Regions from separate parts of the Arthrobacter sp. 05L421 genome, predicted to be linked through region 2. Evidence: predicted binding sites of a transcription regulator. Region 2 holds the regulator's gene; the other holds the start of a gene.
The links. The regulator LexA, encoded in region 2, represses DNA repair genes until DNA is damaged. The targets are predictions, from matches to a motif close to TCGAACANNTGTTCGA.

Region 1 (7,055 bases), on a different contig from region 2:
GCAGGCCCGAGCCGAGCTCATCCGGAAAGGAGAACAGGTCCAGTTCCGCGCCGAGTTTGCGGTGGTCGCGGCGCTCGGCCTCGGCGATGCGCTCTTGGTAGGCCTTGAGGGCGTCCTTGGTGGGCCAGGCGGTGCCATAGATGCGCTGCAGCTGCTGGTTGCTCTGGTTGCCCAGCCAGTAGGCGGCCGAGGACCGGGTCAGCGCGAAGGCGTTCGAGATCAGCTTGGTGTTCGGCAGGTGCGGGCCGCGGCACAGGTCGCACCAGATGCTGTCTCCGCTCTTGCGGTCCACGTTGTCGTAGATGGTGATGTCGCCGGCGCCGACCTCGACGTTGACGCCCTCGCCGGCCTCGGCGGCGTCGTTCTTCTTGCCCAGCAGTTCGAGCTTGTAGGGCTCGTTCTTCATCGCCTCGCGGGCCTCGTCCTCGGTCACCACTCGGCGGACGAACTTCTGGTTCTGGTTGATGATCTTCTGCATCATCTTTTCAAGCTGGCGGAGGTCTACCGGAGTGAACGGTTCCGCGACGTCGAAGTCGAAGTAGAAGCCGTCCGTGATGTAGGGGCCGATGCCGAGCTTCGCGTCGGGACGCAGCTGCTGCACGGCCTGGGCCATGACGTGGGCGGTGGAGTGGCGCAGGACGTTGAGCCCGTCAGGGGAATCAATGGTGACGGCCTCGACCGTGGCGTCCTCGGGAAGGGCCTGGTCCAGGTCCTTCAACTCGCCGTTAACGCGGGCCACAACGACATCGCGGCGCTCAAAGAAGAGTTCCGCGCCGGTGGTCCCGGTAGTCACCTTGGTCTCTTCGCCGTCGACGAGAAGGGTGATCTGCTGGGCATCTGACACGGGTGTCTCCTATTCAAAGTTAAGGCTTCGTAGCTTGTGGCGTACGGGGACCACAGCCAGCCTCGTCCATGCTATCGGTTTCTCCAGGGGCCAACCAACGCGCCGGCGCACTACAGCCAGCGCATCCGCCGCCCGGCCGAAGCCCGGGCGCAACCCGGGCGCAACCCAGCGGCGTCTCCGACGGCGGCCGCCCCGAACGCGGCGGCTCCCGCGGCGTACGGGAGGTCAGCCGCCCAGCCCGGTGATGGCGAGGTACCTGCCGATCCCGTCCAGGGGGCCGGACAGGGGGCCGGACAGGCAGGGCTCATACTCGCCGGCGGCGCCGGCAACGGATTCCGGGAACGGCAGGGTCTCTGGGCGGCTGAGGTCCCAGGCCATGCTGGCGCTGATGCTGATCCCCCGCGGCCCGGTCCGCCGCGTGGTGCCGCGGATCAGCAGCAGGCGAGTGCCAAACAGCAAGGATCCGGACTGCTCCTGCGCCTCGTGGAAGAAGACCGAATCCACGCAGCCCGTGCCGTCGTCGATGCTGATGAACACCACCCGCCGTCCGCCCCGCATGGGCGGTGTCTGGGTGGCCACCCGGACCCCGGCAACCAGCACCTCCGTGCCGTTGCGCAGTCCCAGCAGCTTGTCCGCGGTGGTGACCCCGAGCCGGTCCAGCAGCGGGCGGTGGCTGGTCATGAGGTGCTCGCTGACGTCCACGGCCATCAGGTCCAGTTCCGCCCTGACGTTGTCCACCATGCTGGGCGCGGGCAGCCCCGCCTTCAGGTTCTTCAGTTCCACGTCCCCCAGCGGCAACGCCAGCTGGCCTTCAATGACGTCCACGCCCTTCCGCAGGGGCCGGGCCTGGAGTTTCTGCAGGTGCTGGACCAGGTCCGCCCGGTTGGCGGCTCCCCCGGACGCCCGGTGCAGCGAGTCGAAGGCGCCCAGCTGGGCCAGGCGCTGGATGCTGGGCCTGCTCAGCCGGGACCGGGCGCGCAGGTCCGCCAGGGAGTCGTAGGGCTGGCCTGCAACTATCCGTTTCAGCTCGGCGCCGGAGAGCCCGAAGATGCCATTCAAGCTCAGCCGGATGCCCAGCCTGCCCCCGTCCTTCCCGGATTCCACCCGCTCCACCCGGTACTCGGCCTGGCTCCGGTTGATGTCTAGGGGAAGGATGGGGATCCCCAACCGCCGGGCCTCGGCCACGAGCAGGCGTTTGGGGTACATGCCAGGGTCGTGTTCCCAGAGCCCGGCGAGGAATGCCTCCGGGTGGTGCGCCTTGAGCCAGGCCGACTGGTAGGTGGGCACGGCGAAGGCGGCTCCGTGGGCCTTGCAGAACCCGAAGCTGCCAAAGGCCTTCAGCGTGCCCCAGACCTTGTCCACCACCTCGGGACTGTAGTTCCGGGCACGCGCCTCCTTCCTAAAGAATTCCTCCACTTTGGCTTCCAGCACCTCGTTGCCCAGCGCCCGGCGGAACTCGTCGGCGCGCGCCAGCCCGCACCCAGTCATGACATCGAAGGTCTTGAGGATTTGTTCGTGGAAAACCGTGACTCCGTGGGTCTCCTGCAGGACCGGTTTGAGATCGGGATGCGGATAGATCTCGGGGGCGAACCCGTGCCGGTGCTCCAGGAAGGGCCGGACCATGTCGGATTTCATCGGCCCGGGGCGGAACAGTGAGATGTCAATGATGAGATCGTTGAATTCCCTGGGGGCCATCTTGCCGATCAGCTCGCGCTGGCCCGGGGATTCGATCTGGAAGCAGCCCAGGGTGTGGGTGCTGCGGATCAGTTCAAAGGTTGGCTCGTCATCGAGCGGGACCGCGTTGAGGTCGATGTGCCCGTCCTCGGCGATGTAATCCGGACCCGTCCCGTCAACGCCGGCCGGATGCGCGCCGGCGGCCACCACCTCGGCCTTGGAGGGGTGAAGCCGGATCACTTCCCGGACGGCGAAGGCCATGGCGCTCTGCATCCGGACGCCCAGGACATCGAGTTTGAGCATGCCCATGGGGTCCATGTCGTGCTTGTCGAACTGGCTCATGGGCAGGCCCAGGCCGCTGGGCTGCACGGGGGTCCGGTCCAGCAAGGTGGCATCGCCGAGGATGACGCCGCATGGGTGCATGGAGATGTGGCGAGGCAGCCGGTCCAGCCGCTCCGTGAGGTCCACCAGGAGGTCCAGCTGCTGGTTTCCGGTGGAGTCCCGCTGTTCCATCCGCTCGGCGAATTCCTTCAGCTCCGGCTTCTCCTCGAGGGCTTCGCGGAAGTGCCGGGCCGAGAACCGCCACAGCTGCTTGGCGATGTCGCCGATTTCGCCGTCGTCCATGCCCAGCGCCAGGCCGGCGTCCCGGACGGCACCGCGAGCGCGGTAGCCGTTCTGCATGCTCATCAGCGTGACGCGTTCGGCTCCGAAGCGCTCAAAGATCTTCCGGTAGACGTTGTGCCTTTCTGCGCTTTCGACGTCGATGTCGATGTCGGGCAGTGTGGCGCGGTCTCGGGAGAGGAAGCGTTCGAAGATGAGGTCATGTTGGAGCGGGTTCACCTGGCTGACATCGATCAGGTAGTTGACCAGGCTGGAGGCCCCGGATCCGCGGGCGGCGGCCCTGACCCCCATGTCCAGGATCATCCGGGAGACCTCTGCGACGGTCAGGAAGTAGGAGGCGAAGCCCAGCGAGTCGATGATCCGGAGCTCGTGCTGCAGCCGGTTTCGCATCTGCTGTTCCTGCTGCCCGGAGATTCCCGGGAAACGGCGGCCGATCCCGGCCTCGCAGCGCAGGGTCAGTTCGGCAAGCGCGTCGCCGTCGATCCCGATCACGGATCCTTCGGGGACCACGGGCTGCTTCCAGCCCATGTCGGCCACGGGATCCATGCGGCAGCGGTCCGCGAGCGCCTCGGTCTGGGCCAGGAGCCGTTTGAGGTCCGCCGTGCCGTAGCCGGCGGCGTGGATGATCTCCTTGCCAAGCTGCAGCATCTGGGCCGCTGATTTGAGCCAGCCCTGCCCATTGGGCTGCAACAGCGGGGCTGCGGAGAGCTCGGGGAGGGATTTAAGCGTCCGGGCCGAGTCCAGCACATCGGCGGTGGCCGCGCTGTCCTCGGCCACATACCGCACGGCGTTGCTGAGCACTGCGGGCACCCCGTGCTCAGCCGCCAGCTTGAGCATGCGCACGGCGTGCGCGGTGCTCAGCGGTTCCCCGGGCGGACTGAGCTGGGAAACGACCTCGGCCGCCAGGGTCCCCGGGGGCATTGCATCAAGCCAGCGTTTGAACAGGGTGCGGGGCCGCAGGTAGCGCCGGCCGCCCATGGCGCGGCCGACGTCGGAGTCCGGGCCGATCAGAACCGTCAGAACCGGTTGGAGGGTTTCCGGGTGCAAAGTGCGGGAGGCCAGTTCCGCCCGGGTGACGGCCACCGGCACCGCTCCCCCGGCCTTGCCCGTGGTGCGGGCATGGGCGTCGGAGATCAGCCGGCACAACGCCCGGTAGCCGGCGCCGTTGTTATGTCCGTGCGCGAGCACGACGACGCGTCCCCCTAGCTGGGTGCGGAGGTCGCCGTCGTCGTCGAAGACGGCAAGGTCCACCCCGACGATTGCATCCAGCCCGGCGGCCATGCACGCCTTCAAGTGCTTGACGGTGCCGTACAGCCCATCCCGGTCCGTGCAGGCGAGCGCGGTGGCGCCGTCTGCGGCGGCCGCGGCGGCCAGTTCATCCGGCCAGGAGACGCCATAGTGGGCGCTGAAGGCCGTGGAGACGTGTAGGTGGGTGAAGTTCATGCTGTTTTAGGCTTCCGGAGGGGCTGCAGGGCGTCGTGGATCCTCAGGAGCCGCCACCGGCCGCTGCCGACATGCCGGGTCAGGTCAAGGGTGAGGGTGGGTTCCGCGGCGCGGTCCCCAGCGGCTCGCACCTGGACCCGCCAGATCTCGTGGTCCACCAGGCCCGGTCCGCTGCCGAGCGGCGCCCGGCTTTCCTCTGCCCACCACTGGCGGCGCTCATACCAGCGGACGGGTTCAGCGCAGACCGTGTAGCGCCGCCCGGCCCAATCGAGATGCAGGGGCTGGCCGGCGGGCGTGCAGACGACATCCACAGACTCGCTGAAGATGCCCACGTTGCCTCCCGACCCAGTCCGGGCTGGAGCCGGTCCAGTCCCTGCTTCTGCTAGCCCTACAATCCAAGACTAAACTTTATTCGAACATATCTTCGAATAAAATCAGTCTACGTCGGAGAGGCGACAAAACCCAGATCGGGGGTGGACGGACGATGGCACAGGTAGCAGGATTGAGCCATGAGCTCCCATATCGCACTCCTGAAGCACGTAAAGATCGCCGCCAAGAATTCAACCTTGGTGGCGACCTTTGATATAGACGGAAATATCCCGGGGCAGGGCGCCTACGTGGTGGGCCTACTGGCAGCTGGGCCGGACTACTCCCATCAGCGCAGACTGGGCATTGAGTTCATGAACGGCGAGGCCGTGTCCTTCTTCTACTTCAACCATGACGGCACGGAAGAGAATTTCGACCTCAAAGGCGTGGAACACTCAGGAAACACCATCACCGGAAACTTCCCCATGACAACTGTGCTGGGTCTGCCCAAGGGCCACCTCATGACCGCTTTCAGCGATTGTGACGGCCGGGAATACCAGGCCAACGTGCCTGTCGAAGAGGCGCTCTAAGCCCCTGCTAGGAAGTGGACTTGTACACTTCCAGCTCGAGGGTGATGAAGGCGTCGATCATCGCCCGGTAGGTCTTTTCGACGAGTTCGATGTCGATGTCTTTCTGTTCGGCCGTGGCGCGGACGTGTTCGATAACCCGCTCCACGCGTCCGGGTGCACGGACTTCGGCACTGTCCGCCTTGAGGGTCCCGGCGATCCGGATCAGCCGCTCGCGGCGCCCGATCAAGGCCACGATCTGCTCGTCCACCTCGTCAACAGCCACCCGTACGGCGGCGAGCTGTTCCCGGTCGGCCTGGGCGGTCTTGTCGTCTGCGTGATTTGTGGGCATGTGCATGACAGTATCGAAAGATGCAGCCACGAGTCGACTTAATTTCGCTGGGTGTCCGCAGTGTTGACGCCTCACGCAGCTTCTACGTCGATGGCCTAGCATGGCCGGTCCACCGGGAGGTCGCCGGCGAGGTGCTCTTCATCCAGGTCAACCACGGCCTGATCCTCTCGCTCTGGGACGTGGGCCAAATGCAATCCGAGGCGGCCACCGATCCCCCTGCCGGCATTGCGTGCATCACGCTCAGCCACAATCTGGCCAGCACGGCGGAAGTCGACTTGGTGCTGGCCGAGGCCGAGGCGGCGGGAGCCGTCATCGTCGTGGCTCCGAAGGCACAGCCCTGGGGCGGCTACACCGGCTACTTTGCCGATCCCGACGGCTACCGCTGGGAGGTCGCCTTCAATCCCGGCTGGGCGGTCGACGGCGGCGGGAAAGTGGCGCTCTGAGGCGGAAAGTCTGGCAACGGTTCAGGACCCGTGCCAGCCCACCGGGAGTTTCCCTAGAACAGGCTCCCCACCGGCTGGATGAGTTCCGGTGAGTCATTCTTGACGTTCCCGACGGCGGTGCCGACGGCGTCGATCCTCCAGCCTTCCGCGACATCGTGCGCCCCGGCCCGGACCAGGTCCACGAGTCCGGCCGCGTCATCGGCCTCCGGGTCCAGCCACGTCTGCATGGTCTCGCGGTTCATGGGCAGCGGCACCCTGTCATGCAGCGCGGTCAGCTCGGCCAGCATTCCCCCCGCGTACCCCTCCGGCGGAGAGTCTGTGGTCATGATCGAGGTCGAGAGCATCCAGCGCTCCGGGTCGCCCTCCTCCTTGGACGGATCCCGCCACCATTCATAGAGTCCGGCGAAGACAATGGGGCTCCCGTCCTGAGGATGGACGTAGTAGGGCTGCTTGCTGCGGCCCTCGCCCTTCCACTCGTAGTAGCCGTCCGCGGGGACGGCACAGCGACGGGACCGGGTTGCCTTCCTGAAGGCGGGCTTCTCCAGCACCGTCTCGCTGCGGGCGTTGATCATCTTGGAGCCGATTCCCGGATCCTTGGCCCAGGAGGGCACCAGACCCCAGCGCGCAATGTGCAGTTGGCGGACCGGTTCCCCGTCCACCAGCCGTTCGAGCAGGATCGGCACATCCGCCGTCGGGGCCACGTTCCACGACGGCGGAATCGCGATCTCGTCCTCCAGCCCGGCGTCGAATTCGGCCAGCAGGTCTCCGACGGCCCGGGCCATCACGTAGCGTCCACACATGGCACC
Region 2 (7,055 bases):
CTTGATCAATGTTGCCCCGTTGAGCGTCGCGGGGCGTCTGCGCGAGGGTTTGTTCGCGGACCACACCGTCATCCTGACCTCAGCCACGCTGGCTATCGGCGCTGCCTTCGAACCTGCTGCCGGCGGTCTTGGCCTCGTTGGCAACGGCGCCCCGAGCTGGACCGGCGTCGACGTCGGATCCCCCTTCGACTATCCGAAGCAGGGCATCCTCTACGTCGCCCGGCACCTGCCCAAGCCCGGCCGCGGAACGTCCCCCGAGGCCTTGGACGAACTCGAGAAGCTGATCCGCGCTTCCGGCGGCGGTGCCTTGTGCCTGTTTTCCTCCCGGCGCGCAGCGGAGGAAGCCGCGGAGGCCATGCGGCCCCGACTGGGCCTCAGCATCCTGTGCCAGGGGGAGTCGACCATGACGGCGCTCGTGCGGCAGTTTGCGGACGAGCCGGACACCTGTTTGTTCGGCACGATGTCCCTCTGGCAGGGCGTCGACGTTCCCGGAGTGTCCTGCCGGCTGGTGGTCATTGACCGGATACCGTTCCCGCGGCCGGACGATCCGCTGATGACGGCACGCTCGCGGGCCGTCGCCCAGGCCGGCGGCAACGGCTTCATGTCCGTCTCGGCCACGCACGCCGCCATTCGGCTCGCGCAGGGCGCCGGACGGCTGATCCGCTCGACGTCGGACAAGGGAGTTGTGGCGGTGCTGGATTCGCGGCTATCCACGGAGCGCTACGGCGGATTCCTCCGCGCCGCGCTGCCGCCGTTCTGGCCCACCACCGATTCGTCGATAGCCATGGCGGCCTTGGAGCGCCTGGCGAAGGACTCCGCGAAGGGCTGAGTCCCAAGCTGAACCAGGAGCCGACCATCCTCGATGACGCGGCGACTCTGAGGGCCGGCGACTCTGAGGGCTGGCGACTCTGCCAGGGCGGCCCGACAGGGACGGCTAAAGGGAGCGGAGTACCGAGACGACCTTGCCCATGATGACGGCGTGGTCACCGAGGATTGGCTCGTACTGGGTGTTTTGCGGCAACAGCCAGGTGTGGCCGTCCCGCTGGCGGAAGGTCTTGACCGTGGCTTCGTCGTCCAGCAGTGCGGCAACGATGTCGCCGTTCACGGCATCACCCTGGCGGCGGACAACCACCCAGTCGCCGTCGCAGATGGCGGCATCGATCATCGAGTCGCCCGCCACCTTGAGCATGAAGAGTTCGCCATGGCCCACGAGCTGTCGGGGCAGCGGCATGACATCCTCCACCACCTGGTCCGCGAGGATCGGCCCGCCGGCGGCGATGCGTCCGACAAGCGGCACCATTGCAGTGTCCGTGGCGCTGGCGAGTTCAGTCACTGACAGGCCGCCGACGGCCCGCAGGCCACTGGACTTCTCGACACCCGAAATCGGGGTGGTTCCCTCGTCCAACGTCAGCGGCATGAGCACTTCCATAGCCCGCGGGCGCTTCGGATCGCGCCGCAGGTAGCCGAGCTTTTCAAGCTGGGAGAGCTGATGGGTCACGCTCGACAGGCTGGCCAATCCGACGGTGTCGCCGATCTCGCGCATGGACGGCGGGTAGCCCTTGTCCGTGACGGACCGCTGGATGGTCTCCAGGATTTTCTTTTGCCGGGGGGTGAGGCTCTTGGGCGCCCGGGCGGGCTGCGGGCTCCGTGAGGTGGCCCTGCCGCCGGTGGCTTGTGCTGCCATGTTCGCCAATGCCTTTCCGTTCCACCCGGCTGCCGTGGCTGCTGTCACCGGGAACTTCCGGTCTGAAATGTCAGACCCTGCTGATCAACTACTGATGATGTCCCGCAGGGAGTTCATCAGTGGTTGTCCTGTCCCTCAAAAATAGGCCAGCCGCAAGGCTTTTTCAAACATTTGTTCTAGCGAGTCTCGACATCGTTCGTTAGTAAGTGCTAAAACAGAACAAGCAGAGTTCGAATATGTGTTCGAGTTTCGAGTTTTCACTTCGGATCTGGTGTTCGGTTCTATGTTCGAAGGTTCGGCCGGTTGGCGGCGAGTACGTGGAGTACGCCGGGCGGCACCGTATGGTCCAGGAGGGCTCAGTTCATGTCAGCTTCAAACGCGTTTCAAGGCACGTTCGTTCAGGGTGTCACGAATCACCACCGCAGTGCAGGTGCCAGTGGGGTGGCGGATTTCGGCAGCATCGACCAGGGCAACATCGGCCACGGAGGTGTCGGCCAGGGAGGTGCCGACCGGGGAAGCGTCCGTCACGGCAATGTGTACCCGCTCAACGCCGGCCCCCGCATTTCCCCGACGTCGCCTGCACCGCGAGGGGCGATGGCCGCTGGTTCCGCCGGCCGGCCGAAGCAAGCGCCGCTGCGGCTCACCCGGCGCGGACGCTTCGTCTTCTTCGGCGTCCCGCTGATCCTGCTGACGGCGCTCATTCTGTCATTCAGTGGATTCCTCAACGCGCCTGCGAAGGCGGCGGATTCCGCGGATCAGCTCTCGGTGACGCCGACCATTACCGTCACGGTGCAGCCGGGGGAGTCCCTCTGGGCCATTGCAGGGTCCGTGGCCCCGGACCGGGATCCCCGCGACGTCGTGGCCGATATCGTGCAGCTGAACAACCTGGACGCCGCGCGTGTGCTGCCGGGCCAGCAGCTGTTCGTCCCGTCCAAATAGAGTCTGGCAAGCCAAGTACCTGCCCCCAACTAACCTCCCCCAATTGCCGTCGCAGGCGTCACAGTTTCAGCGCCCGTGCCGCTACCACTTAAACTGGTCGAGTGACTGACCAGCTTGAGCGCCTCAACCGACTGCCCCTCCGAACCAATCTGCGTGGCCTGCGTCCGTATGGCGCACCGCAGCTGGACGTCCCTATCCTGCTCAACGTCAACGAGAACACCCATGGCGTTCCGGCCGATGTCCGCGCGGCAATCACCGAGGCCGTCAGCGCCGCCGCCGCAGGGCTGAACCGGTATCCGGACCGCGAGTTCACCGAATTGCGCGAAGCCCTCGCCGAATACCTTGGCCATGGCCTGGACGCGGAGAATATCTGGGCCGCGAACGGTTCCAACGAAGTCCTTCAGCAGATCCTCCAGGCATTCGGCGGCCCCGGCCGGACGGCCCTTGGGTTTCCTCCCACGTATTCGATGTACCCGCTGCTGGCCTCCGGCACGGACACCGAATACATCGTCGGTGCCCGAGCGGCGGACTACGGGCTCAGCGCGGAATCGGCGGCCCGGCAGGTCCGCGAGCTGCAGCCCAACATCGTTTTCCTCTGCTCCCCGAACAACCCCACCGGCACGGGGCTGGGGCTTGATGTCGTCGAGGCCGTCTATGACGCCGGCGAGGCCAGTCAAACCATCGTGATCGTGGACGAGGCTTACCACGAGTTCGCCCACGACGGCACGCCCAGCGCCCTCACCCTGTTGCCCGGCCGGGAACGGCTCATCGTCTCGCGCACCATGAGCAAGGCCTTCGCCCTCGCCGGCGCGCGGCTCGGCTACATGGCCGCGGCCCCGGAGGTCGCGGACGCCCTGCGCCTGGTCCGTCTCCCGTACCACCTCTCCGCCATCACCCAGGCCGCGGCCCTGGCCGCCCTGCGCCACCGGGGGGCACTCATGGCGGACGTCGAGGACATCAAACGCCAGCGCGACAGGATCGTCTCCGAACTGACGCGGCTGGGGCTGAGGCCGGCCGCCTCCGATTCCAACTACGTGTTCTTCGGCGGTCTGGAGAATCCCCACGAGGTCTGGCAGGGCATGCTGGACGCCGGTGTCCTCATCCGCGACGTCGGCATTCCGGGGCACCTTCGCGTGACCGCCGGCACTGAGACGGAAACCACAGCCTTCCTTGAGGCCCTTGAAAGCATCCTGAACGGCTCCGCAAAGCCGCAGGCCTAGACTTGGTGGGGAGCCCGCGCGCCCCGCCGCACTGCCCAACACCCTGCCTTCTTCCAAAGGACACATCTACATGAGCAACATGGGATCCACCGCCGCCGAGGGCCGGACCGCACGCATGGAACGGACCACCACTGAGTCCTCGGTCCTGGTCGAGATCAACCTGGACGGCACCGGCGTTTCAGACATCAGCACGTCGGTCCCGTTCTATGACCACATGCTGACAGCCCTCAGCAAGCACTCCCTGATTGACATGACCGTCAAGGCCACCGGTGATACCCACATCGATGTGCACCACACTGTCGAGGACGTGGCCATCACGTTCGGCGAGGTGCTGCGGACCGCCCTGGGCAACAAGGCCGGAATCCGCCGGTTCGGCGAGGCCACCGTGCCCCTGGATGAGGCCCTCGCGCAAGCCGTCGTGGACGTCTCCGGCCGTCCCTACCTGGTCCACGCCGGGGAGCCGGCAGGCCAGGAATACCACCTGATCGGCGGCCACTTCACGGGCTCCCTGACCCGTCACGTCTTCGAGGCGATCACACTGCACGCCGGGATCTGCCTGCACATGAACGTCACCGCCGGGCGCGACCCCCACCACATCGTCGAGGCCCAGTTCAAGGCCTTTGCCCGGGCGCTGCGCGCAGCCGTCGAACCGGATCCCCGCGTCGAGGGCATCCCGTCCACAAAGGGTGCCTTGTGAGCGCCCCGCTGCTCCGCGACGGGGCCATCATCGATCCCGCCGCCGCGACCAAGCCGGTGTCCCCGGAGGGAAAGCCCACTGTTACGGTGCTGGACTACGGCTCCGGGAATGTCCGGTCCGCCGTCCGCGCGCTGGAGCGGGCAGGCGCCGAAGTCATCCTCAGTTCCAAGCCCGAAGACGTCCTTAACGCCGACGGCCTCGTCGTCCCCGGTGTCGGCGCCTTCGAAACCGTCATGCGCGAACTCAAAGCTGTTGACGCCATCCGCATGATCGGCCGCCGTGTCGCAGGAGGCCGCCCCGTGCTGGCCATCTGCGTTGGGCTCCAGGTGTTGTTCGAGGCCGGCGTCGAGCACGGCACCGAAGCGGAGGGCATGGGGGAGTGGCCTGGCAAGGTGGAGCTGCTGCCTGCCGACGTCGTGCCGCACATGGGCTGGAACACCGTCTCCGTCCCTGAGGGGTCCAAGCTGTTCGCCGGAGTCGAGGGCGAGCGCTTCTACTTCGTACACTCCTACGGTGTCCAGCAGTGGGACTTCGACGTCATCCAGCCGCGGATGGCCGCGCCGCTGGTCACCTGGTCCGACCACGGTGCCCCGTTCATCGCGGCTGTGGAAAACGGCCCGCTGTGCGCCACCCAGTTCCACCCAGAGAAGTCCGGCGACGCCGGCGCCCGGCTGCTGCGCAACTGGGTCCAGGGCCTCCGCCCCGCATCCCCGGAACAAACCGCATCCCCGGAACAAACCGCCGCCCCGGAACGGACCGCCTAGATGTGGTCCCTGGTACTGATGGGCGTCGCAGGCCTGCTGGTTGGCGGCGCGATCTCCTTCCGGCAGCAGAAAAGTCCGCTCTGGGTGCAGATCGTTTTCTACGTCCTGGCCGGAATGTCGCTGCTGGCCGCCTTCCTCCTGACCCTGCCGGCGTCCTGACGGCCCCGCTCCCACCTACCATCCCCAAGCTGAGGACTCCACGATGACCACCGAAACCCCGCTGCCCGTACTTGAGCTCCTGCCCGCCGTCGATGTCGTCAACGGCCAGGCCGTCCGGCTCGTCCAGGGCGAAGCCGGCAGCGAGACGAGCTACGGCACCCCGCTGGAGGCCGCCCTCAACTGGCAGCAGCAGGGGGCCGAGTGGGTGCACCTGGTCGACCTGGACGCCGCGTTCGGGCGCGGCTCCAACGCCGAACTCCTGCGCGAGGTGGTTGGGCGGCTCGACATTAAGGTGGAGCTCTCCGGCGGACTGCGCGACGACGAATCTCTCGAGAAGGCCCTCAGCCTCGGCGTCGCCCGCGTGAACCTGGGCACCGCGGCACTGGAGAACCCGGACTGGACGGCCCGGGTGATCGAACGCTTCGGCGACAAGATCGCCGTCGGCCTGGATGTCCGCGGCACCACCCTCGCCGGCCGGGGCTGGACCAAGGAAGGCGGGGACCTCTGGGAGGTGCTCGGCCGCCTCGAGGACGCCGGCTGCGCCCGGTACGTCGTGACCGATGTGACCAAGGACGGCACCCTCCAGGGCCCCAACGTCGAGCTCCTTCGCCAGATGGTCGAAAAGACAGGCAAGCCGGTGGTCGCTTCCGGCGGCATTTCCAGCCTTGAGGACCTCCTGGTCCTGCGTTCCCTGGTGCCGCTCGGGGTCGAAGGCGCCATCATCGGCAAAGCCCTCTACAACGGCAACTTCACACTGCCTGAGGCCCTCGACGCCGCCGGCCGCCGCTAGGCTGTCCGTGCCCATGACGCACACCGAGAATCCTCACGGCCCCCACGATGCAGTGCAGACGGGCACCGGGGCGGGGCCCGTCCGGCATCTGCCCGGACACATCGCGGCCGCCCTGGCCGGCTCCGGCGGGGCCACCGACTCCGCCGGCCAGCCCTGGGCAGGCCGCAGCCTGGCCGGCGATGACGCAAAGATCCACAATTTCGAGGACGACGACGGCACCGCCGACGCCGGATACCTTGCCGCCTTGGCCGATCTCGCCGCGGGCACGGGCGACGAGGCGGCCGTGGTGGCCGCGCTTGCCACCGCAAGGGTATTCGTGCCAATCCTCGCCCAGCTCGCCGAAGAGGGCGAAGCCGCCGCCGGGGCGCACGGGGACCAGCTGCACGGTGATAATCTTCGCTCCGACAAACAGGCAGACATGGCCCTCGTGACGCTCAAGGCGCCCGACGGGCGGACGGCCATGCCGGTGTTCACCTCGGCGGCGTCATTGACAGCGTGGCATCCGGAGGCCAGGCCGGTCGCCGTGTACGCGGCCCGGGCGGCCCTGTCCGCGGTCGCGGAAGGCGCCGAGTTGCTGGTGCTCGATCCCGGCTCCGAGCTGACGTTCGTGGTGCGCCGGCCGGCGGTTTGGGCCCTCGCCCAGCAGCAGGCCTGGACGCCGTCGTACGCCGACCCCGACCTCGCCGCGGCCCTCGGGGAGAGCGCAGTTAGCTTTCCTGCGGTCCGCCGTGGTGAAATTCATCCGGGGGGAGGAGTTGCCACGGCCACGGCCGATGGCAAGCGGCTCCCCGGTGGGGGAGCC

Region 1: AC1DKQ_RS21065 (DUF6504 family protein) is a predicted target of LexA. The motif match lies at 4,995-5,010, and genes of this name have one in related genera.

Annotation. Positions count from the first base shown of each region.
Region 1 is NZ_JBFTOC010000032.1:239-7,293, reverse strand. It holds gene thrS (threonine--tRNA ligase) at 1-844, opposite strand, end outside; gene AC1DKQ_RS21070 (DNA polymerase III subunit alpha) at 1,070-4,582, opposite strand; gene AC1DKQ_RS21065 (DUF6504 family protein) at 4,579-4,914, opposite strand; gene AC1DKQ_RS21060 (hypothetical protein) at 5,092-5,478, shown strand; gene AC1DKQ_RS21055 (chorismate mutase) at 5,486-5,812, opposite strand; gene AC1DKQ_RS21050 (VOC family protein) at 5,827-6,249, shown strand; gene AC1DKQ_RS21045 (SOS response-associated peptidase) at 6,303-7,049, opposite strand.
Region 2 is NZ_JBFTOC010000004.1:47,019-54,073, reverse strand. It holds gene AC1DKQ_RS06795 (ATP-dependent DNA helicase) at 1-829, shown strand, start outside; gene lexA (transcriptional repressor LexA) at 935-1,684, opposite strand; gene AC1DKQ_RS06785 (LysM peptidoglycan-binding domain-containing protein) at 2,279-2,623, shown strand; gene AC1DKQ_RS06780 (histidinol-phosphate transaminase) at 2,725-3,843, shown strand; gene hisB (imidazoleglycerol-phosphate dehydratase HisB) at 3,914-4,540, shown strand; gene hisH (imidazole glycerol phosphate synthase subunit HisH) at 4,537-5,304, shown strand; gene AC1DKQ_RS06765 (hypothetical protein) at 5,305-5,463, shown strand; gene priA (bifunctional 1-(5-phosphoribosyl)-5-((5-phosphoribosylamino)methylideneamino)imidazole-4-carboxamide isomerase/phosphoribosylanthranilate isomerase PriA) at 5,507-6,253, shown strand; gene AC1DKQ_RS06755 (SseB family protein) at 6,267-7,055, shown strand, end outside.